Regions from separate parts of the Enterobacter sp. SA197 genome, predicted to be linked through region 4. Evidence: predicted binding sites of a transcription regulator. Region 4 holds the regulator's gene; each other region holds the start of a gene.
The links. Region 4 encodes Fur, which represses iron uptake genes when iron is present. Its sites were predicted from a motif close to ATAATAATGAGAACNACTATCAA; they were not measured.

Region 1 (8,079 bases), 1.2 Mb from region 4:
CGGGCGTGGCGGGAAAATGACGGGTCCAGCGCACCAGGCTGTCAATGTCACCCTCTTCAGCAAGAGACTGCGCGCCGGCTTCAGCATGGCGGAGGGTCAATTTTCCGGCCGCCAGGGCGTGACGTATGGCTTCCGCCCATAACTGCTGAGCAGCAAACCAGTTTCCCGCCCGCTCGTGTAGCTGACCAATATCCACATTCCCTTGTTGTTGTAGCCGTTTTCGCAGTGCGTCACGCATCAGAGGGTGATAGCGAAACCAGAGGCCGCTCTCATCCAGGGCGCTGAGAAACAAATTATGCTGTTCAATCCAGTGCAGCATGGCCGCACCGTTCGTTGATTTAGTGACAGTGTCACATAATTCCGGGTGCAGACGGTTCAGCACTGAGGTAAGCATCAGAAACTCAACCACTGCCTGCGGAAGCGGCGAGAAAATCACCTCATCCAGATAGCGCTCTATGAAGCGGGAGCCAGCACGAAGTTCTCCGGTCAGCGGGTGTGGACGGGCGCCAGTCTGCGGCGCGAGAGTAGCCATTTTCATGCCCGCCACCCAGCCTTCGGTAAGAACATGCAGCTGAGGAATATCCTGTGTCGTCAACGAGGGGGCGAAGTAGCGCTGTGCCTCGGTGAGGGTAAAACGTAACGCCTGGTCATCTATCTCAACGTACTGTTCCTGTAACCGAAGGCGGCTCAGGCTGAATGGCAGCCGGGTGCGACTACCCATAATCAAATGAAGGCAGGCTGGCGCGTGGTGTAACAGCCAGCGTATGCCTTCATGAATATGGGGATCGTGGATGCAGTGAAAGTCATCAAGGATCAGGTACAGCGGATGTGGGCAGGCATGGAGGGCATTGGTCAGCTCCGCCAGACCGGGCGCACTGTCCCTGGCCGGTTCATCACCTTCTGGGCGGGCAGAGAGGGTATCCAGCCCCGCGTAAAGCGGACGCAGCGCGCGAAGTAAGTAACGCATAAAGAGGGCGGGATCGTTGTCGTCCTCTTCCAGACTGAGCCAGGCCAGGGCGTCTCCCTGGGCCTGACGGGTGCGATACCACTGGGCCAGCAGCGTCGTTTTGCCAAAGCCTGCGCCAGCGCAGACCAGCGTCAGGGTGGCAGCCGAACCCTTTTTGAGCTGCGCCAGTAAGCGATCCCGCTGTAATAACGCCCCCGGCGTGCGGGGCGGTGTCAGCTTGGTCAGGATCAGCGGCAGTTTATGCGCAAAGCGAAAGGGGGTGTCGTTTACGTTCTCTTCAGGGAGGTGACCTTGGGGGGGCATAAACGCCATGCAACCGCGACCTCGTTAATGTTTCTTTTCCCTGAGTGTACCGAAGGAGCCGCATCGTCACCAGCGTTGTGCCCGGATAACCGCCCGTTGTGCAGGATCCCCCCCATCAGAGGGGGTAGGCCACCCTGGCTTGCTGGCGGTACTGTAACTGCATATCTGCTGTGGTAAATGCAGCGTTTTCAGTCAGGATGAGGTGAAGAAAGTATGACAATTGAAAATAAAGTCGCGTTGGTGACAGGTGCCGGGCAGGGGATTGGGCGCGGTATCGCATTGCGTCTGGCAAAAGATGGCGCGTCAGTCATGCTGGTGGATATGAACGCAGAAGCTCTGGAAACCGTGGCGTCTGAAGTGCGCGCGCTGGGGCGCAAGGCTGCCACCTTTGTGGCTGATATTTCCGATCGCGAACAGGTTTATGAAGCCGTCGCCCGCGCCGAGCGTGAACTGGGTGGTTTTGACATTATCGTTAACAATGCGGGTATTGCGCAGGTGCAGCCTCTTTCGGATGTTACGCCGCAGGAAGTGGACAACATTATGCGCATTAACGTGCAGGGTACCCTCTGGGGCATCCAGGCCGCTGCGAAAAAATTCGAAGAGCGTAAACAGAAAGGCAAAATTATTAACGCCTGTTCTATTGCCGGGCATGACGGCTTCGCCATGCTGGGCATTTACTCCGCGACCAAGTTCGCGGTGCGCGCGCTGACGCAGGCGGCTGCCAAAGAGTATGCCAGTCGTGGGATCACGGTAAATGCCTACTGCCCGGGGATTGTTGGCACCGGCATGTGGACCGAAATTGACCAGCGCTTTGCCGAGATTACAGGTGCGCCAGTCGGAGAAACGTACAAAAAATACGTGGAAGGTATTGCGCTGGGCCGTGCAGAAACCCCGGACGACGTCGCAAGTCTGGTCTCTTACCTGGCGGGCCCTGATTCAGACTACGTAACCGGCCAGGCTATTCTCATTGACGGTGGGATTGTCTACCGCTAACCGCAACCCGCAGGCGACAACAGGCATCCTTTTAAAGACGTTTATTCCCTCTTGATGCCAGAACCCATAGCGAGCGGCCACAGCCGCTTGCTATTTTCGCCCCGCAACTCACTTCCCCTACCTCAACGCGACGTGATACCTACACGCCTTACTCGCTCTCCCGTCTTTTGAAACGCGCCGCGAGCAGATAACCAGGGCACGTCTGCGGTCATCCGCAAAAATAATAAGCGCTGCACAAGTCGCATACATCACAATTGCAAATGATATTAAGATTGATTACCATTTGCGACACGTAAACAACTGTAAAGAAAAATGACATGTCTTCACAACCGGTGAGAAGCAGAGCGCGCGTTACCTTTTGGTTGGAACCTTCACGCAAAGCCGCGATGCAGGTGGAGACTGTCAACATTAACCGCCTTTACGCCCCACTTTAAACCCACGTTAAGGACGCTTCAGTGATTACCCAGACACGCATAGCCGTGGCGATGACGCTCGCCCTCGCACACCTTCCCGCTGCTGTTTTGGCCGCAGATAACGAGACAAAAAATGAAGATGAGCTGGTGGTGACGGCCACCGGCTTTAGCCAGGAACGGCGCGAAGCACCTGCCACCATATCCGTGGTTGACGAAAAAGCGCTGAACACCCGCTCGAATCAGAATGTTACGGAGGCACTGCACGAAATGCCCGGTGTGCTGACGGGCAGTGGAAACGGTAGCCTGGCGTCAGGGGATGTGCAGATGCGCGGCATGGGGTCAACCTACACCGCGTACATGGTGAACGGTATTAAACAAGGCACCCGCGAATCCCGTCCTTACGGTCATCACATCGGGTCGGAGGCGAACTTTATGCCGCCGCTCGCCGCCATTGAGCGCATTGAGGTTATCCGTGGGCCGATGTCCTCGCTCTATGGATCCGACTCCATTGGCGGCGTGGTTAACGTTATCACCAAAAAGGCGTTCAACCTTGAGAGATGGACCGGCGTGCTGGAGGACAACTACTTCCTTCAGGAGAAGAGCGAATACGGCAACACGAATCAGACCAATGCTTTTGTCATGGGGCCGGTTATCCCCGGTAAGCTTGGGATCAGCGTCGGTGCTGACTATCTCGATCGCCGTGATGACGACAGCGTGAACGACGAGCGTTTTGTTAAGCACCAGGCCGGAAATCTGGATGCTACCGTGTCGATGTCTCCCGTTGACACCCAGCTATGGGAGCTTAATGCATCACGGGGACTGCAGGAGAAAACGCATAACGACAGCGCGTGGTACTGGGGGTTTGAGCGTGAGGCGGCCTCGCTTTCTCAACATGCCTGGTATGGCGATGACCTGGTGGAGGCGAGGAACTTCATCAGCTACGAAAAAGCCCGCACCGAATACCGTGTGCCCGGCATGTCTTCGCAATTTATTGAACAACGTAATGTTGAAGCCAATAGCGCGAATACCTTTACCCTTGGCGATCACAAACTCACGGTGGGGGCAAACTTCACCCGAAATTCGCTTGATGACACCTTTGGCATTGAGGACAAAATCGCGCCAGGGGTTACGCCGGTCAGTAAAATCCACCGCGACGGATGGGCGCTGTTTGCAGAAGATGCGTGGATGATGGTGCCGGACTTCACGCTCACCACCTCTGCACGTCTGGATCACGATAGCTACTTTGGCTACCACGTTACCCCTAAGCTTTATGGTAACTGGACTATCGACGAAAGCTGGGCCCTGAAAGGGGGCGTATCGGCAGGGTATAAAAAACCGGATTTACGGGAGAACAACGCCGGATTCACCAGCGTTTACGGTGCCTATCCCTATTCAGAAATCGGCATCGGCAATGACGATTTGAAACCGGAAGAGAGTGTGAATACCGAGGTGGGCCTGTACTGGCAGCAGGACGCACTGGCGCTGGATGCGACCCTCTTCTACACCCGGTTTAAAAACAAAATCAGCGACAGAACCATCTGCACAGCCTCCGGGACACAGACCTGTCAGTACAATGGCTATGTGGCGCAGACGGTGTTCCAGTATTTCAACATCAGCGATGCAGAAATCTATGGACTTGAGCTGAACGGAGACTGGCAGGTAACGGACACACTGAAGGCGAATGCGAACTACACCTGGACTCACAGCGAGCAGAAGAATGGCATTTATAAGGGCTATGCGTTGAGTGAGTACCCGAGCAGCATGGCTAACGTCTCGCTGACCTGGAATGCGGCACAAGCCCTGGAGTTGTGGACTAAAGCCAGCTGGCGCAGCAATACGCCGGATCTCGGAACCGCTAACTCAACAGAAGCTTATGCGCTGGTTGATTTAGGTGCCCGTTACCATCTGACCAAAGACATCACCCTGATGGGAGGCGTCTATAACCTGTTCGATGTTAACCCGCTCCATGTCACCTCCTATAACCAGACCTCCATTCTGGAAGGACGCCGTTACAATATAGGGGCGCGCTACGAGTTTTAATCCTCCAGCCGGAGCCCTCACGCTCCGGCGTTTTCCTCCTGTTACTCCTGGATAAGAGAGACGCTCTGTCCCTTTTATGCCAGCAAACCCGCCCACCGGATGCGCCTCGCCCGTTTCCCTTTTAAGAATAATCCTGCCGCACCTGGCGACTATGCTTAACCATTATTCAAAAAACGCATAAAGCGTCGGTTAATTTTTCTGATTTCTATAAATAAAACATACTGGAGGCCTGGCATGAGCAACCAAGGCGAAACCCCGGCAGCGTTGTCACCTGCGCGTGAGAACACCGTCAGTACTACCCCCGCACCTGTCATCCTGCCGCTTTCGCTGAAGGTGAACGGCGTGATGCATCAGCTTGACGTGGATACCCGCACCACCTTACTTGATGCCCTGCGGGAAAATCTTCATCTGACCGGCAGTAAAAAAGGCTGCGATCACGGTCAGTGCGGGGCCTGTACCGTCATTGTGGATGGGCGCAGGATCAACAGTTGTCTGACCCTTGCCGTGATGCATCAGGATGCGGAGATAACCACTATTGAAGGTCTCGGCACGCCGGATAATCTTCACCCCATGCAGGCGGCGTTTATCGAGCATGACGGATACCAGTGCGGCTACTGTACGCCTGGACAAATTTGCTCCTCGGTGGCGATGTTGCAGGAAATTGAAGCGGGCATTCCTAGTCACGTCACGCACGATCTGGTGTCACCGCCCCGACGAACGCCTGAAGAGGTGCGCGAGCGTATGAGCGGAAATCTCTGCCGCTGCGGCGCGTATGCCAACATTCTGGCTGCAATTGAAGAGGTAGCGGAGGGGGGCGAATCATGAAGGCTTTTACCTATGAGCGCGCCACGACTGCCGCCGCGGCAGCCGCCAGTGCACAGCGTACGCCTGGGGCAAAGTTCATCGCTGGCGGGACCAACCTGCTCGACTTGATGAAGCTTGAAATCGAAACTCCGGTTCATCTCATTGATGTAAACGGACTGGGACTCGATAGCATCTCGGCCACAGAGGAGGGAGGGTTGCGCATCGGCGCACTGGTGCGCAATACCGATCTTGCGGCGCATCCGGTGGTGCGCCGCGACTACGCCGTCCTTGCACGTGCGCTACTGGCGGGGGCATCGGGTCAGCTGCGTAACCGCGCGACGACCGCAGGTAATCTGTTGCAGCGTACCCGCTGTCCCTATTTTTACGATACGAATCAGCCCTGTAATAAGCGTCGGCCCGGTAGCGGGTGCGCCGCGCTGACGGGTTTTAGTCGCCAGCATGCGGTAGTGGGGGCGAGTGAGGCCTGCATTGCAACGCATCCGAGCGATATGGCGGTCGCAATGCGGCTACTGGATGCCGTGGTAGAGACCGTCACTCCGGGCGGGGAGGAGCGCCGTATCCCCCTGGCTGAATTTTACCGGGCACCTGCCGACACGCCGCACCTTGAAAATGTGCTTGAGCCTGGGGAACTCGTCACCGGGGTGACGCTTCCTCCTGCCACCGGCGGCGTGCATATATACCGAAAAGTGCGCGATCGCGCCTCCTACGCGTTTGCGCTGGTGTCCGTGGCTGCCATCATCCAGCCCGACGGCAACGGGCGCGTGGCGCTGGGCGGTGTCGCCCACAAACCCTGGCGGCTCGAAGAGGCGGATAACGCCGTGTCGCAGGGGGCGCTGCCGGTTTATGACCACCTGTTTGCCACCGCAACACCCACCGCCGACAACGCGTTTAAACTCACGCTGGCAAAACGCACGCTTGCCTCTGTTATCGCGCAAGGGAGGGCTAACGATGAAATTTGAAAAACCTGCCGGGACGAACCCCATTGATAAACTCAGAGTGATCAGTCAACCCGTCAATCGTATTGATGGCCCCCTGAAAACTACCGGAACCGCCACCTATGCTTACGAATGGCACGACACGCTGCCGGGGGTAGCCTACGGACACGTGGTCGGCTCCGGCATTGCCAAAGGACGCATCACCTCTCTTGATGTACAGGCGGCAGAAGCGGCACCCGGTGTGCTGGCCGTCATTACCCATGCCACTGCAGGTGCGCTCGGTAAGGGAGAGATGAACGCCGCCGCGCTGCTGGGCGGCCCTGAGATTGAACATTACCACCAGGCCATCGCGCTGGTGGTGGCAAACAGTTTTGAAGAGGCGCGTGCGGCCGCCGGGCTGGTCAAGGTGGACTATGCCCCGGAAGCGGGCCATTACCATCTCGCGCAAGAAAAAACCGCTGTCACCGAGCCGCCGGAAGATACGCCGGATAACATGACCGGCGATGTTGAACGCGCTTTCGCTGAGGCATCCGTGACGCTGGATGCCTGGTATACCACCCCCGATCAAAGCCACATGGCAATGGAGCCCCATGCCTCTATGGCCGCCTGGGAGGGGGATAAGTTAACGGTATGGACCTCCAGCCAGATGATTAACTGGTGGAAAAATGAGCTGGCGAAAACGCTGAACATCGCTGCCGACAATGTGCGTATCATCTCGCCCTTTATTGGTGGCGGCTTTGGCGGCAAACTCTTCTTGCGCAGTGATGCCTTACTGGCCGCGCTGGGCGCGCGGGCGGTTAACCGCCCGGTCAAAGTGATGCTGCCAAGACCCTTTATTCCCAATAACACCACCCATCGCCCGGCAACCCTGCAGCACATCCGCCTGGGTGCCGATGAGCAGGGGCATATCACCGCCATACAGCACCTCAGCTGGTCGGGCAATCTGCCAGGCGGCGCGCCGGAGACAGCGGTAAATCAGACCCGCTTCCTCTATGCCGGTGCCAACCGTCATACCGGATTGCGTCTGGCAACCCTTGATCTGCCTGAGGGGAATTCCATGCGCGCGCCGGGCGAGGCGCCAGGGCTGATGACGCTCGAAATCGCCATTGATGAACTGGCTGAAAAGGCCGGGATCGATCCGGTTGAATTTCGTGTGCTGAATGATACTCAGGTGGATCCGGCGCACCCGGAACGCTTTTTCTCCCGGCGTCAGTTGATCGCCTGTCTGCGTACCGGTGCGGAACGTTTCGGTTGGGCGCAGCGCCATCCTCGGCCCGCGCAGGTCCGCGAGGGGCGCTGGTTAATCGGCATGGGCATGGCTGCCGGTTTCCGCGACAATCTGGTGGGCCCTTCAGGTGCCAGAGTGCACCTGGATGCACAGGGCGTGGTGACCGTCGAGACGGATATGACCGATATCGGCACCGGCAGTTACACCATTATTGCCCAGACGGCCGCTGAAATGCTGGGAGTGCCGCTGAAGAACGTGGTGGTCCGGCTGGGGGATTCTGATTACCCGGTCTCCGCCGGTTCCGGTGGCCAGTGGGGGGCCAATACGTCCACCTCTGGCGTCTATGCGGCATGCGTAAAACTGCGTGAATCCATT
Region 2 (8,079 bases), 110 kb from region 4:
CACACCTTCGCTTCGGCCTGGAATTTGCCATCACGCAAAATGGTGATGACATCGCCAATTGCCATCAGCTCTTCTAAGCGGTGCGAGATATAGATAATCGAAACTCCCTGGCGGGTCAGTTCGCGGATCACGCGAAAGAGAATCTCCACCTCCGTTTTACTCAATGCCGAGGTCGGTTCATCAAGGATCAGAATGTCCGCGTCTTCCGCCAGCGCTTTGGCAATCTCTACCAGTTGTTGTTGGCCCACTTTCAGATTGCCCACCAACGCCTTTGGCGAGATGGGCTGATCGAGGCGCTTGAGCAGTTCAGCGGTGCGTCTCTCCTGCTCGGCCTCATTAATGGGGGTCACCCCTTTTTGCAGTTCGCGACCGAGAAAAATGTTCTCCGCCACGTTGAGGTTTTCAAACAGATTCAGTTCCTGGTGAACCATGCCAATACCGAGTGCCGCGGCGGCGCGGGTACTGGAAATATGCACGGGCTTGCCGTTGAGTTCGATTTCACCCAGACTCGGCTGCTGCACACCGGCGAGGATCTTCATCAGGGTGGATTTCCCTGCGCCGTTCTCGCCGATTATCACGTTGACTTTGCCGCGCCAGACGTTGTAATCCACGTTATCCAGCGCGATAGTGCCGGGAAAGAGCATCGAAATGCCGCGCGTACGCAGGATAATGTCATCCTCTGGAATATCGCTCATTACTGCCCCTCCTGTTTCAGCTCCAGGGCCACGGCATCCTGGGTCTGACCGGCGTTAATCGTCACTGCCATCACCACGGTTGCGGATTTTCCTGCCCAGCCTGCGTCAACCTCTGGCAGGTCTTTCACGGCAATACGGTTGTAAGCGCGTGAAAGCTGAGCAAACTGAACCTGGTTGGTAAAGTCTTCAAATTTAAAGCCGGTCGCATCACGGATGGCGTTCCCGCGCACTACCGGACCGAGTTGGATCTCCAGCGGTTTGCCATTGAACGACATCACTAGTTTTTGCTCACGTTCGTTGCTCACGTCCACCTTTTCAACCTGACTGGTCAGGCGGACAAACATGCTATGTGGTTTATCGTTGGTGGTTTTCAGTTGCGTGGCGAGTGCGGTGGCGTCCAGCGCATGTTTATGGGATGCGTCGATGACGCGCTCTTGCCAGGTTTGTTGCGCGATCTGCTGTGGGGTCAGGTTGTCGAAGCTCGCTTTCGCATTCGGGTCGGCAGGCATGACTGGCTTGCCGTTTTCATCCAGATCCACCACGGTGCAGGCCGTCAGCAACAGGGTGGTGCACCCTATAAATGCAGCACCCCATTGTTTTAACGACATAACGTCTCCGCGATCACTTGCTCAGGTTGAAGAGTTTCAGTTTGCTGGCGTTGCTTTCATCGATCAGCATGCAGTCCATTAACTGTTTTTCATCTTTCTGTGCTTTGCCGTTTTTCAGGAAGTAATCCGCCTGTTCAACGGCCATCTGGGCCTGCTGCCAGCCCGGTTGCAGAACCGTGGCTTTGATGTTGCCTTTATTGATGATGGAGTCGCGCACATAGTCGCTGCCGTCAAAGCCCACCACGATCACATTGGTTTTGCCTGCGGCTTTCAGTGCCGCTTCTGCACCGAGCGCCATCGTGTCGTTACCGGAAATCACCCCGACGATGTCCGGGTTGGTTTGCAAAATGGCTTCCATACGGGTGAAGGCTTCGGTCTGGCTCCAGTTGGCGGTCTGTTGGGCCACCATTTTCATGTCCGGGTAGTCGTCGAGAATGTCGTGATAACCCTGAGAGCGTACGCTGGCGTTGGTATCAGACTGACGGCCCAGCAGTTCAACGTATTTACCTTTGCCGTTCAGCAATTTGGCGAATTTCTCTGCACCCAGCTGCGCGCCCTGGTAATTGTTAGAGACAATCTGGGCGACAGCCACGCCGGTTTTGTTAATTTCGCGATCAATCAGGAACGCAGGAACGCCTGCCGCTTTCGCTTTTTCCAGTGGCCCTACGGTGGCATCTGCGCCGGCGTTATCCAGGATTATCGCTTTGGCTTTGCGGGCAATCGCCGTTTCAATCAGCTGGTTTTGTTTATTCACATCATCATCATGCGAGGCCACCAGCGTGGTGTAGCCCAGCTCTTTGGCCTTCGCCGCCGCGCCATCGGCTTCGGCTTTGAAAAACGGGTTGTCGTGTGAGGGGGTGATAATGGCGATCAGTCCGTTATCCGCCGCAAACAGCGAACCGGAAGCGGTGATCAGAGAGGCCAGTACAGCAGATTTCAGTAGGGTCATTTTCATCTTTTTCTCCACATTGAATATTTATTCAATAATGATTTATTATTCAAATTAACGATAAATCGGCAAGAGCAAACTGTCTACGGTTTACCCGGCTAATTTCTTAAAAGGAGAAAAGGATCACGATCCTGCGGGGATTATCCTGCGAGGGTAATAACCCGGTTTTCCTGCTTAATCCAAGCTATATCAATGCATTTTCCTGCGTGATGAGGGGAAAAGCTTCTGTCGATACGCAGGCGGATGGCCTGGCTGTTAAGTGCGACCACCTGTGCGCTATGAAAGCCGGGGAAGGGGAGAGCGTCACGGGAAAAGGCTTTGAAAAGACTCTCTTTCGCGGAAAATGCCAGCGTCAGTGCGAGAGGAAACGGCAGGGAGGCATCGGCCAGTATCCGCTGTTCTGCCGGAGTAATAATGCTCGTCGTTAAGGTATGGCACAGCGCATCGGTGAACAACGTTTCAATGTCGATGCCTACAGCCGAGGGCGCGACAACTGCCAGCGCAACGCTGCCGCTGTGGCTGATACTGCCATACACACCTTCGGGCCAGCGTGGTGCACCCGTTTCACCGATGCCCGGCACGGCTTTGATAGCGTGTTCGCGTAGGGCATGTACGGCAGCAATACGCCCGGCCAGGTGCTCGGCTTTGCGCTTACGACCCGCGTCATGCAACTGCTGGTGATGAGGAAGCCACAGCAGATCGTTATCGTTAAAGGTTGAGATATCGAAGCGGATGAGATGAAGAGGGCGGGCGTTAAGGGTGAGGAGGGTGTGGCGAGTGTGCATGGCAAACCTCATGTGTGCATGGTAAACCTCATGTGTGCATGGTAAACCTCATGCAGTCCTCTCCCCGCAGGGCTGAGGAATTCCCAGTAATATTGCGTTTTACAGCGATAACACTGCGCCATGAGAACACAACAGTCACCGCGATGACAGGGTCCGGCTGAAAATCGACGAAGCGTATCCGCAAGGCCGGGGCGCCGCGCAGGGATGCGCGGCGAGGGCGGCTTTACAGGGATGTTTCCTCCGCCCGTCCCCGATAAGCCTGAAGGCATACGCTGAGTGAACCGCGCCAGCGGCGATTTTCCTGGCCGGGAGCCCGGGTCGCCAGGGTGGTGGCGATGAGCCACCCTGGCACGTTCACGGGTTCTGGCGCTACAGAAAAGCAAGGAACATAAGGTGAACGGAATGGCCATCAGAGCCGCATTTTCCCCCTCACCCTAACCCTCTCCCTCAAGGGAGAGGGAACTGTCCGTGCACGCATTTTTCTGGGGATTCCTCTCCCCGTAGGGAGAGGGGGGGCGGTACGTTCGGGACGACCTTAGAAGTGGGTATTCACACCCATGTACCAGGTACGGCCGGATTCGTTATAGGTGTTGGCACCTGCGCCATACATATAGCCGGTCGCGCCGCCGGTAGTCTGGGCATTGCCCATACGCCAGTGACGTTTATCAAACAGGTTGTCGACACCCGCCGTCAGGCTCACGTATTTGTTCACATCCCAGGTCCCGCTCAGGCCCACGATGCTGTAGGGACTGACACCATCTTTTGCAGAACCGGTCACCGGCTTGCCCTGGTAATCGTACTTCTTCGGCTCCTGTTTGCCGTACCAGGTGAAGGTGGACTGCACGGAGACATCCTGGACAATCTGCCAGCTCAGGGTGGAGTTCAGCGTGTATTCCGGAATGATCGACAGACGTTCACCGGTGGTTTTGTTCTTACTCTGCAGCATGTAAGTCACGTTGTTGCTTAAGGTAACCGCCTCGGTCACCGGCACGTTCAGCGTACCTTCCAGACCTTCTACGACCGCTTTAGGCACGTTCTCCCACTGATAAAGGTCGGTTTTCAGCGCGCCCTGATTGGTCTGATTCAGTGGTGAATAGCCCGCTTCAATCTTATTGCGGTAATCGTTACGGAACCACGTCACGCCGGCCAGCCAGCCGTCACGTTTGAACTCAAGGCCAATCTCTTTATTGATGCTGGTTTCCGCTTTCAGATCATCGTTACCCTGCATGTAACAGCCGACGCCGGTGGCGCTGGCGTAGCAGCCCTGACCACGGCTGTAGAGAATGTAGCTGGTGTTGGTCTGGTAGAGGCTTGGCGCTTTGTAGGCGCGCGCGATCCCCATTTTCAGGGTGAAGTCATCCCCCAGCCCCTGCGACAGGTTCAGCGACGGACTCCAGTTATCTCCCACCACCGTGTGATGGTCGAAACGCAGGCCCGGCGTCAGCATGGTGCTGTCGGTCACTTCGATATTGTCTTCGGCAAACAGAGAGAAGATTTCTGCGCTGGAGTAAGGGCTACGACCGGTGCTGTCATAACCCGGAATCGGCCCACCCTGCAGAGCCTGGGTATTGGATGCACGGTCCTTAAGACGCTGCTGATTCCACTCGGTGCCTACGGTCAGGTTCTGATTCACCAGGAGATCCAGGGGCAGGTTCACTTCGCTGTGCAGCATCAGGTCGGCAAGATTGGTGTCAGAGAATTTATCGCTGTTAAACAGACCTTCCAGACCACCGGCTAACCCTTCACCGAGACGGGAGTTGCGGGTGTGCTCGTACTGCACCCAGTTGCTGGTGGTAACACCATTGTCCCAGCCGCCGTTCCAGGTGACGGAGTAGTTCTGGCGATAAAGACGGTTGGTCTCTTTGCCGTAATTCTTCTTCACGTAGTTATTGGAGCTGCTGTCATTGTTGGTGTTCTGGGTGTCACCCGCGTAGAGGTTGCCCTGACGGCTGTAACCGGCCTGGAACTCCAGCGCCTGCATCGGGGCAAAGTCCCAGCGCACCACGCCGTTGATATCTTTATTCTCAACGCCTTCGCGGCCTGCGGCGAGGGTGTTGGCATAGATGCCGGTGCGCTCGGACTGGTGGTCTTTGTTGATATCCCAGGCATCGGCCTGGGTTTTATTCAGGTTGCCGTACAGACGGAAGCTGACGTCGCCGCCAAGCGGCCCCATCAGGCTGAAATCGGTGCGTTTAGTGGAACCTTCTTCTTTGTGTTCAGGGGCATTGAAGTAGCTGTTCCAGGAGCCATGCCACGCCTGGTCGGTGGATTTTTTAGTGATGATGTTCACCACCCCCCCGCCGCGCCGTTACCGTAGCGCGCCGCCGCCGGGCCACGCAGGACTTCGATGCGCTCAATCATATCTGCCGGTACCCAGTTGGTATCGCCACGGGTATCACGCTCCCCACGCCAGCCCTGACGCACGGAGTTGCGGCTGGTCACCGGTTTGCCGTCGACCAGAATCAGGGTGTTTTCCGGGCCCATACCGCGAATATCAATCTGACGGTTGTTGCCGCGCTGGCCGCTGGTGGAGTTACCGGTCAGGTTGACGCCCGGCATGGTGCGGATGATTTCAGAAACGTCACGCGCGGGGGGATTCTTGCGGATTTCATCGGCGGTGATGGTGGAAACCCCCGGCGCCTGCAGATTCTGCTGCGCGGCGGTTACCACAATGGTGTCTTCGTTGCTGGATGCGTCAGTGGCGGTCTCTGCAGCGAAAGCGGGCAGCGCGGCGCCATAGATCCCAAAATTGACCAGTAAGGTCAGGGAACGGATTTTGTTTTTCATTGTATTTCCTGCTTTTTCCGCCGCGTTCCCAGGTCCATCCTTTCCCAACGGGTAAGGAAAACGGCATGATGTCGCCAGCATGGTGCAACGGGAGCTCATCCTGAGAAAAATCGCAACAGCTGGCCTTTTTAAGATGAAAGACGCGCCGGTATGGGCGCGGGCAATACGCTATTGCAAATGAAAATAATTATCAATAATATTATCAAGAAATTTGATAGTGCAGACAAAAATTCCACAAGTGATTCGGGGTAATAGGGTGGTGTCAGAGACAGGAAGTGATGCCTGGTGGGCGTCAAAACAGGGGCCGGAGTGGGAAAAAATATCACCGGAACAGTACCTTGTCACCTTCTGGTGGCGTGATCCCTCTGGCTGCGAAGCAACCTCACAGGTAAAACGCGTCTGGCTTTATATTACCGGGGTGACCGATCACCATCAGCAGTCTACGCCTCAGTCTTTGCAACGCATCGCCGGCACCGATGTCTGGACATGGCAGACGCCGCTCGAAGCCAGCTGGCGCGGCACCTACTGCTTTATTCCCTCCACACGCACCGATGATTTCCCGCCGCAGGCCGAAATGACTCCCCCGGATCGCAGCGCGCTTCGGGAAGGCTGGCGCAGTCTTTTCCCCCATGCCATTGCCGACCCGCTCAATGCCCATTCCTGGCGCGGTGGTCGGGGCCATCCGGTCTCACCGCTCTCTTTGCCGGGTGCGCCTGAGCAGCCGGGCTGGGATGCAACCGGGGAGCCCTTTACGCCGCCGGTCTGCCTGGAGTGGAAGAGTGAACGTTTACACAATCACCGCCGCGTGTGGGTGTTTACCACCGGCGAGGACGCCTGCGCTGAACGTCCGCTCGCGGTGCTACTGGATGGTCAGTTCTGGGCAGAAAGTATGCCCGTCTGGCCTGCGCTGGCGGCGTTAACCCGGCAGGGCAAACTTCCCCCTGCCGTCTATGTGCTTATCGACGTGATAGATACCGCTCACCGCAGTCGGGAACTCCCGTGTAACCCTGACTTCTGGCTGGCGGTTCAGGAGGAACTTCTGCCTGAGATCCACGCCGTTGCCCCTTTCAGTGACCGCGCGGATCGCACGGTGGTGGCCGGTCAGAGCTTTGGTGGCCTGGCGTCTTTATATGCCGCACTGCACTGGCCTGCGCGTTTTGGCTGTGTGCTGAGCCAGTCCGGTTCTTACTGGTGGCCGCATCGCGGCGGTCGTGAGGATGGCCTGCTTATTGAGCAACTCAAACGTGACGAGCTCTCGGCGCAGGGCTTACGGATTGTGCTGGAGGCAGGTGTTCGCGAACCCCTTATTATGCGCGCCAATCAGGCCCTGCTTGCTGAACTACAGCGTACACAGCCTTCCGTTGTCTGGCGCCAGGTTGACGGCGGTCACGATGCGCTCTGCTGGCGCGGTGGACTGACGGCGGGGCTTATCACCCTCTGGCAGCCCCTGCTGCACGGTGAATGAGCCGCACTTTTTCATGACAGGAGTCAGGTATGGAATTCAGTAATCCCTTCGATAACCCCGAGGGGCAATTTTATATTCTGCAAAATAGTCAGCAGCAGTACAGCCTGTGGCCGCAACAGTGTGCGTTACCGCCGGGCTGGCAGGTAATTTGCGAGCCGGCATCGCAGGCGGAATGCGCCGACTGGCTTGCGCAGCGCTGGCAGACATTAACCCCGGCGCACCATGCCTGATAAGGAGAAACGGATGACCACGCGATTGCCTTTAGTGGCGGCCCAGCCGGGGATCTGGATGGCAGAAAAACTCTCCACGCTGCCCAACGCCTGGAGCGTTGCCCATTACGTGGAGCTGGACGGCGAACTGGATGCGCCTTTACTGGCGCAGGCGATAGCAGAAGGCGTGCGGCAGGCAGATACCCTGCGCATGCGTTTTACCGAAGATGACGGTGAAGTCTGGCAGTGGGTCGATGAGTCCCTGACTTTTCCTCTGCCGCAGCGGGTTGATCTGCGCGCTGAGCGTGACCCCCATGCCGCCGCACTGACGATGATGAATGCCGATCTGGCGCAAAACCTGCGCGTGGACGGTGGCAGGCCATTAGTGCACCACGCCCTTCTTCAGGTAAGTGATACCCGCTGGTACTGGTATCAGCGCTATCACCATTTACTGGTGGATGGATTCAGTTTCCCCGCCATTACCCGCCAGATTGCCGCCATTTACCGCGCAATGCGCCACGGCGCCCCCAACCCGGCATCGCCTTTTACCCCTTTTGCAGAGGTGGTAGAGGAGTATCAGC
Region 3 (8,079 bases), 2.0 Mb from region 4:
CCGGCAGGCGACCATCCGATTTAACAATAGCCCGGTACAGATTGATAAGGCCAGGGCCCGACAGCACGCGTTCAGCTGAAACGTGGCCGATTTCTGCCCGCAGCTCTTCAAGGATAATCCCCTCTTCTTCGCTGTTCGGCGCGAAGTCAACGTGCCCGCCTTCGCCAGGCAGACTGACCCAGCGTTTATCCACGTGCACCAGATGGGCTACGCCCAGCCCGGTACCGGCGCCGTAGACGGCAATAGGTTTGCCTTCCACCGCATCTTTTCCCCCAAACTGAATCAGATGATCTTTATCAAGCATCGGAATGGCCATGGAGACGGCGGTAAAGTCGTTAATAATTTCTAAGTGCGCGAAACCAAGGTTAGCTTTCATCTCCTGAACAGAGAAAGCCCAGGTATGGTTGGTCATCGCCACCCAGTCCCCGGTAATGGGGCATGCAATGGCAATGCAGCCATCTTCAACACTGACCTTATGCTCTTCAAGGTACACACGTACCACGGCCTCAAGGCTTGGATAATCCAGACCAGAATAGGTTTTTGCCCGGGAAATGATGCCGCTGTCGACATCGCACAACGCAAGTCGCGCATTGGTGCCGCCCACATCCCCTACTAAAGCATATTTTGTCATTCTTTTATGGCTCCGCTAAAGTCAGAATAAATCTTTGGCACACTGTAAATTCAAGGCGCTGTAACAACAACGACCATAGCATGAGTGCCCCATGATTATCGATCTGCGTCACATATTAACGTAACGATTTCCGTAGCGTGTGCACTTACCTTTTTTTGTAACGCGTAAAGTGATGCCGTTAATCGGCCTAAAGGAAACGAGTATGCTTCATCCGCGCGCCAGAACCATGTTGTTACTGGCCCTCCCTGCCCTGGCAATAGGTGTCGCTTCCAGTTTAGTGCTCCTGCTGGTTATGAAGATAGCCTCTGCACTGCAACAGCTTCTCTGGCAGCACCTGCCCTATCGGATGGGTTTTACGCCGGACGCCCCCTTCTGGGTCGTACTGGTACTGACACTGACCGGTATCGCGGTCGGGATGGTGATTCGTTTTAGTAAAGGTCAGGGTGGGCCGGACCCTGCAAGTGAACCGCTGATTGGTGCCCCTGTGCAGGTCTCCGCCCTGCCGGGGCTTACGGCTGCGCTTATCATCGGTCTTGCCGGCGGGGTAAGCCTTGGTCCTGAACATCCAATCATGGTGCTGAATATTGCCCTTGCCGTTGCGCTCGGTGGCAAACTTTTCCCACGCGTCGCCCCGCTGGACTGGACCATTCTCGCCTCAGCCGGAACCATAGGCGCCCTGTTTGGCACCCCGGTTGCAGCCGCACTTATTTTTTCCCAGACCCTTAATGCCAGCAATGACGTGCCCTTATGGGATAAACTGTTTGCGCCACTCATGGCGGCGGCGGCAGGGGCATTGACCACCAACGTTTTCTTTCAGCCGCATTTCTCTTTGCCCATAGCCCATTACACGCAGCTGCATGTCGTTGATATTTTTAGCGGTGCGGTGGTTTGCGCTATCGCCATAGCACTCGGCATGGTCGCCGTCTGGTGTATGCCTCGCTTGCATCAGCTGATGCAGCGCATTAAAAACCCGGTCATCGCATTAGGCATCGGTGGCTTCGTGCTGGGGGTACTGGGGGTTATCGGCGGGAATATCACTCTGTTTAAAGGGCTGGAGGAGATGCAGCAAATGGCCTTTTCCCAGACCTTTACGGTGACGGATTATCTTCTCTTCGCGGTCGTGAAGCTGGCCGCGCTGGTGGTCGCAGCAGCCTGTGGTTTCAGAGGCGGGCGTATTTTCCCGGGGGTATTCGTTGGCGTGGCGCTGGGCCTGATGCTCCATGAACATGTGGAAGCGGTTCCGGCAGCGATAACCGTCTCCTGTGCCATTCTCGGTATCGTGCTGGTGGTCACTCGCGATGCCTGGCTCAGCCTGTTTATGGCCGCCGCAGTCGTGCCTGACACCTCTCTGCTTCCTCTGCTATGTATCGTTATGCTGCCCGCGTGGGTACTGCTTGCCGGTAAGCCGATAATGATCGCTCCCCGGAAAAATTAGCTGCGCCATGCTGAATATTTTTCCCGTGGATAAGCGGCAAGGGCCACTCTGGTGTAAGCTCAACCCTGCTTTTATGTAAACGTATACACCAAAAAAATAAGGGTACCGGAATGGTTTATCAGGCTGATGAAGCACGTTACCAGCGTATGGATTACCGCCGTTGTGGCGACAGCGGTTTGAAACTTCCGGCAGTATCGCTGGGGTTATGGCATAACTTTGGCGATGCAACGCTGATTGAAAACAGTCGCCAGTTGCTTCGCCATGCTTTCGATCTGGGCATTACCCATTTCGATCTTGCTAATAACTATGGTCCACCGCCAGGTTCGGCAGAGCGTAACTTTGGTCGCCTCCTGCAGGAGGACTTTCTGCCCTATCGCGATGAACTGATTATCTCAAGCAAAGCCGGTTACACCATGTGGGACGGCCCTTACGGTGACTGGGGCTCACGTAAATACCTGATTTCCAGCCTTGACCAGAGCCTTCGCCGCATGGGGCTTGAGTATGTTGATATCTTTTATCATCATCGCCCGGATCCGCAAACGCCGCTCAAAGAGACCATGCGCGCGCTGGATCACGTGGTACGCCAGGGCAAAGCACTCTATGTGGGACTGTCCAACTATCCGGCGGATCTGGCGCGCCAGGCAATTGATATACTGAATGATTTAGGCACCCCCTGCCTGATTCATCAGCCAAAATATTCCCTGTTTGACCGCTGGGTAGAAGATGGTCTGCTGGACGTGCTTGCTGAGAAAGGGGTCGGCAGTATTGCCTTTTCACCGCTTGCCGGAGGCCAGTTGACTGACCGCTATCTCAACGGCATTCCAGCGGATTCCCGTGCCGCCAGCGGCAGTCGGTTCCTGAATCCGGATCAACTGACAGAAGAGAAACTGGCCATCGTGCGTCAGCTCAATGATATTGCAGCAAAACGTGGGCAAAAACTTTCACAAATGGCGCTGGCCTGGGTGCTGCGTGGCGACAGAGTGACCTCCGTACTGATCGGGGCGAGCAAGACCAGCCAGTTGGATGATGCGGTGGGTGCGATGGCGAACCGTCATTTCAGCGCTGCCGAGTGTGAAGCTATCGATGCTCTGCTGGCAGAGGCCCGCTGATCGCATTTTAGCAAAAAATGCTGTCACCCCGGATTTAGGAGTTGTGCCGAAGATGCGGGGTAAAACGTTACATAATATTGCTGCAACAGACCCGTTCGTGAAGGAGAAAACTATGTTCAGGTCACTTATTCTTGCAGCAGCATTAACCGTGTTTTCCCCTCTGGTCACCAGTGTCGCCCATGCGGGCGAAATCACGCTGCTGCCCTCAATCAAGTTACAGATTGGCGACCGCGACAATTATGGTAACTATTGGGATGGTGGTCGCTGGCGCGATCGTGATTACTGGGGCCGTCATTATGAATGGCGTGATAATCGCTGGCGTCCGCACGATCGCGGCTATCATCGCGGTTGGGATAAACGCAGCGCCTACGAGCGTGGCTACCGTGAAGGCTGGCGCGACCGTGACGATCACCGTGGCCCAGGTCGCGGTCACGGGCGGGGTCATGGACATGGGCATCATCACTAAGTAGATGATATTCACAAAAAGGAGCGCGAGCGCTCCTTTTTTATGTCGTTTATAACCCGAGCAATGTGCCCACCAGCAACCAGCCATTAAGCCCTACCACCAGTATCACTATCAGCCAGCCGGTGCGTTTCACCCAGGGCGTGTTCACCAGCTCGCCCATCAGCGTCGGATTGCTGGTGAATACCAGTAGCGGTACCAGCGCCAGCGCAATACCAAAGCTCAGCAGAACCTGGCTCATGACCAGAATTCGCGTCGGGTCCAGCCCCATTAAAATCACCACAAACGAAGGCATCATGGTGATGGTCCGACGTACCCACAACGGAATGTGAAAGCGCACGAATCCCTGCATCACCACCTGCCCTGCCAGCGTCCCTACGACGGTAGATGACAGGCCTGCGGCCACCAGACTCAAGCCAAAGATAGTTGCCGCGGCGTGGCTCAGCAAAGGCTCAAGTGTTAAATAAGCCTGGTCAAGATCGGCAACACCGGTGTGACCGTTAAAATGGAACGCGGCGGCCGCGGTGGCCATCATTGCCAGATTCACAAAACCGGCAATCGTCATGGCGATGCCGACATCCCATTTGGTCGCTGAGTAACGCTCACGACGGGTGCCGTCATGCAGATGCTGGGTTAATGAGGAGTGGAGATAAATGACATGCGGCATGATGGTTGCTCCCAGCACTCCGGCCGCGAGGAAGACAGCTTCGGTACCAGGCAGAGCCGGAATAACGATGCCTTTCATCAGCGGCGCTACCGCAGGTTGCGAGAAGACAAGCTCGACGATATAGGCCGCCGCGACAAAAAGCAGTAACCCGCCGATGACTTTTTCCAGCGGCTTTTGCCCCCGGCGTTGCAGCATTAAAATCAGGAAGGTTGCAATCCCCGTCAGTACCGCCCCCTGCAGGAGGGAGACGCCGAGGATAAGTTTAAACCCGATGGCGGCACCGATAAATTCCGCGAGATCGGTTGCCATTGCGATGATTTCCGCCTGCACCCAGTAGAACCAGACCAGCGGGCGCGGGTAATGATCGCGTATCTGTTCGGCGAGATTTTTACCGGTAGCAATTCCAAGCTTGGCTGAAAGCACCTGAATCAACATCGCCATCAGGTTTGCCCAGACGACGACCCACAGCAACTGATAGCCGAAGCTGGCACCGGCCTGGATGTTGGTAGCAAAATTACCGGGATCGATATAACCGATGGCGGCAATGAACGCCGGTCCCATTAACGCGAACCGTAATTTGCGCGCTGTACGCCCACTGCTATTCTCAACGCGACTATTGCTCATTATTTTGCCTCTAATATAGCCTTTGCTATGTTTAATGCTACCAAAATGAGAATGATTATCAAGTTCATCCAGTGTACGTTATCGTGATTTCTCTGATAGCCAGAAACGATTGAAGGACCAATGATGGTAGACGGAGGTTAAAAGCGATTGTGGGTCACACAATTCTGTTAAGAGTGTAGCATTTAAGTGCAACCTTTCACTTCTTTACTTAACATAACCGAAATGTATGTTGGATCACTAATTTTGAGTCTGGTCACAGGTCATTAATATACTGTGGGTTTGATCTCGTTTTCTTTCCTCTTGTTACATAGAATGTGCACGAAATTCCTACCCGTCTCATATTTGGAGCAAATATGTCCCGCGTTCTGCACTTTGTTCTGGCGCTTGCTGTTGTGGCGCTGCTTGCACTCCTTGTCAGCAGCGACCGCAAAAAAATACGCATTCGCTTTGTTATTCAATTGCTCGTGATCGAAGTACTGTTGGCATGGTTCTTCCTGAACTCCGACGTTGGTCTGGGTTTTGTAAAGGGCTTCTCCGAAATGTTCGAAAAACTGCTCGGGTTCGCCAACGAAGGGACAAACTTCGTCTTCGGCAAAATGAATGACGAAGGTCTGGCATTCTTCTTCCTGAAAGTACTGTGCCCGATTGTCTTCATCTCTGCGCTGATTGGTATTCTGCAACACATTCGCGTGCTGCCGGTCATCATCCGTGCCATTGGGACCGTGTTGTCCAAAGTTAACGGCATGGGCAAGCTGGAGTCTTTCAACGCCGTCAGCTCCCTGATTCTGGGTCAGTCTGAGAACTTTATCGCGTACAAAGATATTCTGGGCAAGATGTCCCGCAACCGCATGTACACCATGGCGGCAACGGCGATGTCTACCGTATCCATGTCCATCGTCGGTGCCTATATGACGATGCTGGAGCCGAAATACGTTGTCGCTGCGCTGGTTCTGAATATGTTCAGCACCTTTATCGTGCTGTCGCTGATTAACCCGTACCGCGTCGATGAAAGCGAAGACAATATTCAGATGTCCAACCTGCATGAAGGCCAGAGCTTCTTCGAAATGCTGGGCGAATACATTCTGGCGGGCTTTAAAGTGGCCATTATTGTTGCAGCGATGCTGATTGGCTTTATTGCACTGATCGCGGCTCTGAACGCCCTCTTCGCAACCGTAACCGGCTGGTTCGGTTACAGCATCTCCTTCCAGGGCATTCTCGGTTACATCTTCTATCCGATTGCCTGGGTAATGGGTGTGCCGTCTTCAGAAGCGCTGCAGGTGGGTAGCATTATGGCGACGAAGCTTGTTTCTAACGAATTTGTGGCCATGATGGATCTGCAAAAAATTGCCGCGACGCTGTCACCACGAGCAGAAGGTATTCTGTCAGTCTTCCTGGTGTCCTTCGCTAACTTCTCCTCCATCGGGATTATCGCTGGTGCGATCAAGGGCCTGAATGAAGAGCAGGGCAACGTGGTCTCTCGCTTCGGCCTGAAACTGGTTTATGGTTCGACCCTGGTGAGCGTGCTGTCGGCGTCCATCGCGGCTCTGGTACTGTAATCACGTTTCATTACGCTTAACAAAACCGGGGAATTTTCCCCGGTTTATTTTTTTAGTGGCTGCGGTTTTCCAAGCAAGTATCCCTGCAAATAATCCACCCCCGCCTGAAGCAACAGCTCCCGCTGCGCCTGAGATTCGACATACTCCGCCACCACCGTCAACGATTTAGCTTTCGCCAGCTCGCATATCGCTTTAACGATTAGCATGTCCTGCGGATCCTCGGTGATATCTCGCACGAAACAGCCATCAATCTTGATGATATCGGCCTCCAGACGTTTGAGCCGTTCAAAATTGGCGTAGCCAGTACCAAAGTCATCAATAGCTATCCTGAATCCAGCCTGACGCAAACGCTGAATGTTTTTAATACTGGTTTCAGCGTTTGAGAAGGCCTGCTCTTCGGTTACTTCGATGATGATTTCGCCGGGAGAAATAGCATAGCGAGCGCAACGTTCCACCAGCTTCTGGCCCGCATCCTCTTGCATTAAGGTAAGTGGCAAGAGATTCACTGAAAAACGGGCTGCCGGGGAGGGTGCAGGATGGGCATGCATCCACTGTAAAAGGGTCTCAAAGACATGCATATCGAAACGCAAACTGAGGTTAAAGCGGGCAATCACCGGGATAAATTGCGCCGGGCTTAGCATCCTGTTGTCACTCATCAGCCGCGTTAATATTTCGTGATAGCCATTGCCATTTGCATCCTGAATAGGTTGTGCATAGAGCACCAGCCCATTCTCATCCAGCGCGCGTTTTACCTGGTGCAGTAAATGCACACGCGCCGACGTCTGCAGGCTGACATCGCTAAGGCTGAGGGTTAACGCCATAACCTGCCGGGTCATACTGGCTTGTTCTGATAACCAGCTCAGTTGCCCTAACGTATGGTGGAGTGTCTCCCCTGCCCCGCTCATCTCCCCCCAGGAAGCGCCAAATTCCACATCCATTCCGTCGTTGTGCCAGTAAATCCGTCGACTGTTAAGATGTGCAACCATCTGATGGAGGCGCTCGACGGCACCCTCCCCCTTTAAAACCAGAATTAATTCGCTGCCAGGCAACTGAAAAAGCTGCTCTCCACGCAGCAGGAATGGCTGCAATTCCCGTGTCACGCTCCGTTTAAAATGAACCCGCATCATCATGCCGTAATGTCGGCTGAGAAATTCGAGGTTATGCATATGTAAACAGCAGACGACATTGTCCGGAACTTCTGCCAGACATAACTCCAGCGCCCGTAAGTTAGGCAGACCAGTGAGAGGGTCGGTGAGGGCCTGTTCCTGCCAGCGACGCTTTATCCACTCATTGCGATGATGAATTCTCGTCATATATATCAGACAGATGGAAAAGCAGATCAGGACTGACATAATGAAGGCCAGAGAATATTCCGTATTCACCCCTTCCAGAAAATGATGGTTATAACTCAGCAGCGTAAATGCGGAAAGTGGCCATAAAAGCATAATTAACGGATATCGTAATTTACTGACCGCAAGGGTAAAAATAATAAAAATAACCGGAACCAGATAACCGGCAATATAGTCGGATTCCGTATAAGAACAGAGAGTGCTGAGTAATGTAATAAGGGCAGAAAGCCAGGAAAAGGTAAAAA
Region 4 (8,079 bases):
TTGCAGGCTTCGTCGGATTCCTGGTATTAACGACGTTGTGTTCGCCAGCCGCCGTCGCCATGATTCAAAAAATCCCGGCCGATCAGGTGCCTGCCGCTTTCGGTAAGATTAAAAACCAATTCGTTGGGATCATGGTGGGTATTATCGCCGCCGAGCTATACAACCGCTTTAGCAGCGTTGAACTGCCAAAAGCGCTCTCCTTCTTTAGTGGTCGTCGTCTCGTACCGATCCTGACCTCGTTCATCATGATCGTTGTTGCCTTTATTCTGATGTATATCTGGCCTGTCGTGTTTAGCGGTCTGGTAGGCTTTGGTGAACATATTCAGAAACTAGGGTCGACGGGTGCGGGCATCTATGCCTTCTTTAACCGCCTGCTAATCCCTGTCGGTCTGCACCATGCGCTGAACTCCGTATTCTGGTTTGATGTTGCGGGTATTAACGATATTCCTAACTTCCTCGGCGGCGCGCAGTCCATTGCTGCAGGTAAAGCTGAAATTGGGATCACGGGTCGTTATCAGGCAGGCTTCTTCCCTATCATGATGTTCGGTCTGCCGGGTGCGGCACTGGCTATTTACCACAGTGCCCGTCCCGAAAACAAAGCCAAAGTGCTGGGTATCATGATGGCGGGTGCGTTTGCCGCCTTCTTCACCGGCATCACCGAACCGCTGGAATTCTCCTTCATGTTCGTGGCACCAGTGCTCTACTTCATCCACGCAGTGCTGACCGGCATTTCCGTATTTATTGCCGCGACCATGCAGTGGATTGCAGGGTTCGGCTTTAGTGCGGGTCTGGTGGATATGGTGCTTTCATCACGTAACCCACTGGCTGTTCACTGGTACATGCTGATTCTGCAAGGCCTGGTCTTCTTCGTTATTTATTATGTGGTGTTCCGTTTCACTATCCAGAAATTCAACCTGCTGACACCGGGCCGTGAACTGGCTGTTACTGGTGACGAAGCAGACGGTCAGGATGTGAATGTAAGCGCGAATGCTGACCAGGATGTTGCCGGTCTGGCTCGTCAGTACATTGCGGCTGTGGGGGGGTCCTCGAACCTGACTGGCATTGATGCCTGTATCACGCGTCTTCGTCTGAACGTTAAAGATTCTGCGTTAGTGGATGAAGCGATGGCGAAACGTCTCGGCGCTACCGGAATTATTCGTCTGAATAAAACCAGCGTGCAGATTATCGTAGGTTTCGTTGCTGAAAAAATTGCCAACGCCATGAAAACCACCGGCAATGTTCCAGCCGCTGACAACGTTGCACCTGCTGCTACAGTTGCACCGGTTAAACCTCAGGCTGTGCCGAATGCGTCCGTGATTGCTGAACTGGTCTCACCCATTACGGGTCAGGTTGTTTCTCTGGATGAAGTGCCAGATGAAGCGTTTGCCAGTAAAGCTGTTGGTGACGGAGTGGCTATCAAACCAACCGATAAAGTGGTGGTATCCCCGGCTGCCGGAACCATCGTAAAAATCTTCAACACTAACCACGCGTTCTGTCTCGAGACGGAGAAAGGAGCGGAGATTGTGGTTCACATGGGCATCGATACCGTAGCGCTGGCTGGACAGGGCTTCTCCCGTCTGGTCGAGGAGGGGGCACAGGTGGTGGCCGGGCAACCTGTCCTGGAAATGGATCTGGATTACCTGAACGCCACAGCACGTTCAATGATAAGTCCGGTGGTATGCAGCAATATTGATGACTTCTCCGGGCTGGTAATTAAAGCTCAGGGCGCCGTTGTTGCAGGTCAAACGCCGCTGTACGACATCAAAGGCTAATCGCGTTTCGTAGTGGTTTTGCCAAAAGCGGCAGAGGACATTTTCTCTGCCGCTTTTTTTTGCATTAACTTGCATAGTCCGTTTTGTATATATTTTCCGTAAACAAGGGTTGTCTGGAAGACCCGCTTATAAGATCATGTTCCGTTATACGTTGTTTACGCTTTGAGGAATCTACGATGAGTGAGGCTGAAGCCCGCCCGACTAATTTTATTCGTCAGATCATTGACGAAGATCTTGCTACCGGTAAGCACAATTCCGTTTGCACCCGTTTCCCGCCTGAACCGAACGGCTACCTGCATATCGGCCACGCGAAATCTATCTGCCTTAATTTTGGTATCGCGCAAGACTATAACGGGCAATGCAATCTGCGTTTCGATGACACGAACCCGGTGAAGGAAGATATCGAATACGTTGACTCCATCAAAAATGACGTAGAGTGGCTGGGTTTCCACTGGTCTGGTGATGTGCGTTACTCCTCGGACTACTTTGATCAACTGCATCAGTATGCGGTTGAGCTGATCACCAAAGGTCTTGCCTTTGTTGATGAACTCTCAGCAGACGAGATCCGCGAGTATCGCGGTTCGCTTACCGCGCCTGGCAAAAATAGTCCATTCCGCGACCGGAGTGTTGAAGAGAACCTTGCCCTGTTTGAAAAGATGCGGGCTGGTGGCTTTGAAGAAGGTAAAGCTTGCCTGCGCGCCAAAATTGATATGGCTTCCCCCTTTATTGTGTTGCGCGATCCGGTGCTGTACCGCATCAAATTTGCGGAACACCATCAGACAGGTAACAAGTGGTGCATATATCCGATGTACGACTTTACCCACTGCATCAGTGATGCGCTGGAAGGCATTACGCATTCTCTGTGCACGCTGGAATTCCAGGATAACCGTCGCTTGTACGACTGGGTGCTGGACAACATTTCTATTCCGGTTCACCCGCGCCAGTATGAATTTTCGCGCCTGAATCTGGAATACACCGTAATGTCAAAACGTAAGCTGAACCTGCTGGTGACGGACAAACATGTTGAAGGCTGGGATGACCCGCGTATGCCGACCATCTCCGGGCTGCGTCGCCGTGGTTACACCGCCGGATCCATCCGTGAATTCTGCAAACGTATTGGCGTGACGAAGCAGGACAACACCATTGAGATGGCTTCGCTGGAATCCTGCATCCGTGAAGATCTTAACGAAAACGCGCCGCGCGCGATGGCAGTAATCGATCCGGTTAAACTGGTTATCGAAAACTACCCGCAGGGTGGGAGCGAAATTGTCACCATGCTTAATCATCCGAACAAACCGGAAATGGGCAGTCGGGAAGTACCCTTCAGCGGTGAAATCTGGATCGATCGCGCCGATTTTCGCGAAGAAGCTAATAAACAGTACAAGCGACTGGTGATGGGCAAAGAAGTGCGTCTGCGCAACGCCTACGTGGTAAAAGCTGAACGCGTTGAGAAGGACGCCGAAGGCAATATCACCACTATTTTCTGCACCTATGATGCTGACACTCTGAGCAAAGATCCGGCAGATGGTCGCAAGGTAAAAGGCGTGGTTCACTGGGTCAGCGCTGCGCACGCGCTTCCGGTAGAAATTCGTCTGTATGACCGTTTATTCAGCGTCCCGAACCCGGGTGCTGCTGAAGACTTCCTGTCGGTGATGAATCCGGAATCCCTGGTCATTAAACAGGGTTATGCGGAGCCATCCCTGCAGGCCGCAGAAGCGGGTAAAGCTTATCAGTTCGAACGTGAAGGTTATTTCTGTCTCGATAACCGCTACGCCACGGCACAGAAACTGGTCTTTAACCGCACGGTTGGTCTTCGTGATACCTGGGCGAAAGTCGGCGAATAATTGCAGCTAATCTCATGAACGCCGCTTTGTGCGGCGTTTTTTTATTCTATAACGACGCTGTTATTACTGAACGTAAATAATGGTTTGTGGTTGACCTGAAAAATTGTTTTAATTTTATTATTTTCTATTTTCATTTTTAGCAATTTTTTTAGTGAGCCCTTTCTTCTCTCAATAATATTTCTAATCCTCTTCCTCTATTCAAGAAATATGTGTCCCTTGTCATATTCTTGGTTTTCTTTCTGGCAAATAACTTGATCCTGATAGTCGGTAAAAATAACCTTGATTCGTGGTGTGAAAGAAGTTTGCAGCCACACTTTGCCATTTTTTTATGCTTATTTTCTTGCTGCCTGCCTTTGCACAGCATTTTTGTATTTAGTCAAAGAGGAACAATTATGATCGCGTTTACCGCTAAACGTAAGGCGATAGCATTAGCTATTGTCGGTACAACAACACTATCAGCTTTAATAGCACCCCCGGTGGCCAGGGCCGCAGGGTTTGTTGAAGATTCTACACTTACTGGCGGTGTCTATTACTGGCAGCGTGAACGCGACCGTAAAGATGTCACTGATGGTAATAAATATAAAACCAATCTGGCGCATTCTACCTGGAATACCAATCTCGATTTCCAGTCTGGTTATGCAGCAGATATGTTTGGTTTCGACGTTGCGGCATTTGCAGCTATTGAAATGGCCGAATCTTCAGGTAGCGCACATCCTAATGAAATGGCGTTTTCTAACAGCCATAAGGTCTATGATGAAGACTGGGCTGGAGACCGAAGTGGGGCAAGTCTCTATACTGCTGCGGCAAAATTTAAGTACGGGCCGTTATGGGCCAGAGCGGGCTATATCCAGCCCACCGGTCAGACGCTACTGGCGTCCAACTGGAGTTTTATGCCGGGTACGTATCAAGGTACGGAAATTGGCGTAAATCTCGACTATGAAGATTGCGGTACCCTGAGTTTCTCCTATATGTGGGCCAATGAATATAAGGCCCCCTGGTATAACGAAACCGATAATTTTTACCAGAATGATGGCGTGAGTAAAATTGATTATGTCCACTCCATTGGCGCGCAATATGATTTTAAAAATGATTTCATTTTAGAAGCGGCATTTGGACAGGCACAGGGCTATGTAGATCAGTACTTCGCGAAAGCCAGTTATAAATTTGATATTGCTGGGAGTCCGCTGTCTACAAGCTATCAGTTCTACAGCTCACGTGATAAAGCATCTAATCACACTATCAATGATATTTATGATGGTACGGCCTGGTTACAGGCGCTGACCTTTAATTATGCCGCAGGGCCCGTTGATTTACGTCTGGAGGGCACATGGGTAAAAGCGGACGGCCGGCAGGGAAATTTCAACTCACGTATGACACCACTTTATGGCTCGTCAAATGGCCGACTGGATATCTGGTGGGATAATCGTTCTGACTTTAACGCCCATAATGAAAAAGCGGTATTTGTTGGCGCTATGTATGATTTGAAAGATTTAAATCTTCCGGGCTGGGCGGTAGGTGCCTCATATGTTTATGGCTGGGATGCCAAACCATCCAACGTTTCGTCTGGCGATAAATACTATAAGGCCGGCAATTCAATTAAGGAATCCGCTTACAGCCTGGATGTGGTTTATACCCTGCAGGACGGCATGGCGAAAGGCACATTATTTAAGCTGCACTTTACCCAGTTCGATAATCACTCCGATATTCCAAGCTGGGGTGGGGGTTACAACAACATCTTCCAGGATGAGCGCGACGTGAAATTTATCGTCATTGCACCTTTTACGATTTTCTGAGGCGAGGGTAGGGCAACATGAATAAAAGTATAATGACTCTGTTTATGGTTCTGGGGCTTACCGCCTGCGTACAGCAACCTCAGGCGCCGAAAGAAGATATGCGTTTGAGAGCGGCTTATAGTGCCTGTATTAATACTGCAGAAGGTTCATCGGAAAAACTTGAAGCCTGCCGTAGCGTGCTGGAAGTGCTGAAGTCAGAAAAGGCGCATCAACAATTTGCCCACGAAGAGTCGGTACGCACCCTGGATTATCAGCAGTGCCTTGAAGCCACCCATACGGGGAATGGTCAGGCGGTAAAAGCCAACTGCGATCGTATCTGGCAGGAAATTCGTAGCAACAATACGCAGTAGCCACCCAGGGTAAACCAATAAAAAAGCCAACCTTCAGGTTGGCTTTTTACGTTTACGGAAGATTACTTAGCAATCTCGTGGGCGTTTTCATCGCTGCGGCAGTCGCCTTCAGCGCAATGGCCGTAGAGGTACAGGCTATGGTTCGTCAGGCGAATGCCGTGTTGGGAGGCAATTTCACGCTGCCGGGCTTCAATGGAGTCATCACTGAATTCAATCACTTTGCCACAGTCGAGGCAAATCAGGTGGTCATGGTGATGCTGCTGAGTCAGTTCAAAGACAGATTTGCCGCCTTCGAAATTATGGCGGGTTACGATCCCGGCATCATCAAACTGGTTCAGTACACGGTAAACCGTTGCCAGCCCGATCTCTTCGCCCATATCGATAAGGCGCTTATATAAATCTTCCGCACTGACATGATGGTTGTCCGGCTCCTGAAGCACTTCCAGGATTTTCAAGCGAGGAAGCGTGACTTTCAGGCCGGCCTTCTTTAATGCGGTATTGTTGTCAGTCATGCGGAATCTGTCCTGTTGCTAAACGATTCGCTTCCGGGGAGGGAAGCTACAAGGAATGCTCTGGGAAATGCGTCTCATTATAGAACTGCCATGTCTAAATGAAAACTGCAAGTCCTCAAGTAAAGTAAGCGTATAAAACGTGGTAGCGCCAACAAAGTCATGCGGTATCCGTTTCAACCAGGCCATATTGTACAGTGCTGGCGGCAAAAGTTAAAAAAATGTAGCAATTATTTCCATTGGTTTTAACTATCAATAAGGCGCAACATGTAGATTGCGCCATATACTGTCAGGCATTAATAATTGCGGTAAGGTTCAGCTCTTCAGAAATCTGTTTCACCCATTTTTCGACGCGACCCGCGGTGAGCTCCGGTTGACGATCTTCATCAATAGCCAGACCTACAAAGTGATCATCGTCAGCAAGGCCTTTGGACGCTTCAAAATGGTAACCTTCTGTCGGCCAGTGACCAACGATGACCGCGCCGCGCGGTTCGATGATGTCACGGATAGTCCCCAGTGCATCACAGAAGTATTCGGCATAATCTTCCTGGTCACCGCAACCAAAAAGGGCAACCAGCTTTCCATTGAAATCAATCTCTTCCAGCGTCGGGAAAAAGTCGTCCCAGTCACACTGTGCTTCGCCGTAATACCAGGTTGGAATACCCAGCAACAGAATATCGTAACCTTCCAGATCTTCTTTGCTGCTCTTCGCAATATCGTGAACATCCGCAACATCTTTACCAAGCTGCGCCTGAATCATTTTTGCGATGTTTTCGGTATTACCGGTGTCGCTGCCGAAAAAAATGCCAGTGATTGCCATGAGTAAAATAACCTCTTGAAACTTAATGATATGGTGGTGGCGTTTAGCCCACGGATAAGGGCAATCATAGCAGATAGGAGAAGCGCGCGGAAACTGCAATCGCCTCGGACTGCACTCTCTGCTACATGAAAGCGTTAATCAGACGAAGATTCAGAGTAATCAATGCTGTTCAGCGCTTTGAGCTGTTCCAGCAACATCTCTTCAATGAGTTCACTGCGGCTCATTTGACGCGCGTCTGCCAGGGCATTCAGTGCGTCCACTGCCTCAGCATTTATTTTCAATTCGACGCGTTTAAGCCCACGAAATTTATCGCGTTTAAGCTGGTTACGCTTGTTAATGCGTAATTGCTCGTCGCGAGAGAGCGGATTGGTTTTGGGACGTCCCGGGCGACGCTCATTCGCGAACAGATCTAGTGTCGTGCGGTCCGTTTGTTCTTTAGCCATGGTTTAAGGATACTACGGGAAGTACAAGCAATCGGGTCATTGCCCGGGCTGATTAGCGCGCCATCATACATCAGCGATGCAGGGACGCCAACGCCCGGGCGCGTTATGGCGACCGGTCGCCGGGTTTTTAATCAGTTCGTCTTTTCAGAGAGATAACGGCGGATGGCGCGTAAAACGGCATCTGGCTTTTCTGCATGTACCCAGTGCCCCGCGCCCGCAATGACATGCGCCTTCGCCTGAGGAAACTGGCTGAGTAACGCCTGCCGGTACTGCTCAGTCACATAAGGGGAGTTACCGCCGGGAATGAAAAGAGCGGGGTGGTTCCAGGCCGGAACGGCTTCCCAACCCACAATATGCGGATACTCTTCCCATAATACGGGAACGTTAAATCGCCACTGGCCCTCACTAAAAGATTTCAGAAGAAACTGAATAACGCCCTCTTCATCAATTACCGTGCGCATCACGGCCGCTGCTTGCTGGCGCGTGGTGACCTTTGCATCCGTTACGGCATTGATGGCGGCGAAAATCTCGTCATGGCGACGTACAGC

Region 1: M1D91_RS12715 (TonB-dependent receptor domain-containing protein) is a predicted target of Fur. The motif match lies at 2,524-2,546, and genes of this name have one in related genera.
Region 2: fes (enterochelin esterase) is a predicted target of Fur. The motif match lies at 6,002-6,024, and genes of this name have one in related genera.
Region 3: M1D91_RS16600 (Nramp family divalent metal transporter) is a predicted target of Fur. The motif match lies at 4,969-4,991, and genes of this name have one in related genera.

Annotation. Positions count from the first base shown of each region.
Region 1 is NZ_CP096393.1:2,717,598-2,725,676, reverse strand. It holds gene M1D91_RS12725 (LuxR C-terminal-related transcriptional regulator) at 1-1,270, opposite strand, end outside; gene M1D91_RS12720 (acetoin reductase) at 1,484-2,263, shown strand; gene M1D91_RS12715 (TonB-dependent receptor domain-containing protein) at 2,719-4,716, shown strand; gene paoA (aldehyde dehydrogenase iron-sulfur subunit PaoA) at 4,951-5,541, shown strand; gene M1D91_RS12705 (FAD binding domain-containing protein) at 5,538-6,500, shown strand; gene paoC (aldehyde oxidoreductase molybdenum-binding subunit PaoC) at 6,490-8,079, shown strand, end outside.
Region 2 is NZ_CP096393.1:1,430,644-1,438,722, forward strand. It holds gene M1D91_RS06465 (sugar ABC transporter ATP-binding protein) at 1-695, opposite strand, end outside; gene M1D91_RS06470 (DUF2291 family protein) at 695-1,303, opposite strand; gene M1D91_RS06475 (D-ribose ABC transporter substrate-binding protein) at 1,317-2,258, opposite strand; gene entD (enterobactin synthase subunit EntD) at 2,393-3,037, opposite strand; partial or broken gene M1D91_RS06485 (TonB-dependent siderophore receptor) at 3,573-5,824, opposite strand; gene fes (enterochelin esterase) at 6,081-7,289, shown strand; gene M1D91_RS06495 (MbtH family protein) at 7,319-7,519, shown strand; gene entF (enterobactin non-ribosomal peptide synthetase EntF) at 7,533-8,079, shown strand, end outside.
Region 3 is NZ_CP096393.1:3,531,026-3,539,104, forward strand. It holds gene glk (glucokinase) at 1-631, opposite strand, end outside; gene M1D91_RS16585 (ion channel protein) at 834-2,066, shown strand; gene mgrA (L-glyceraldehyde 3-phosphate reductase) at 2,177-3,175, shown strand; gene M1D91_RS16595 (DUF2502 domain-containing protein) at 3,288-3,641, shown strand; gene M1D91_RS16600 (Nramp family divalent metal transporter) at 3,691-4,929, opposite strand; gene nupC (nucleoside permease NupC) at 5,283-6,485, shown strand; gene M1D91_RS16610 (EAL domain-containing protein) at 6,530-8,079, opposite strand, start outside.
Region 4 is NZ_CP096393.1:1,544,199-1,552,277, forward strand. It holds gene nagE (N-acetylglucosamine-specific PTS transporter subunit IIBC) at 1-1,772, shown strand, start outside; gene glnS (glutamine--tRNA ligase) at 1,949-3,616, shown strand; gene chiP (chitoporin ChiP) at 4,009-5,409, shown strand; gene chiQ (ChiQ/YbfN family lipoprotein) at 5,427-5,759, shown strand; gene fur (ferric iron uptake transcriptional regulator) at 5,822-6,271, opposite strand; gene fldA (flavodoxin FldA) at 6,558-7,088, opposite strand; gene ybfE (LexA regulated protein) at 7,223-7,531, opposite strand; gene ybfF (esterase) at 7,663-8,079, opposite strand, start outside.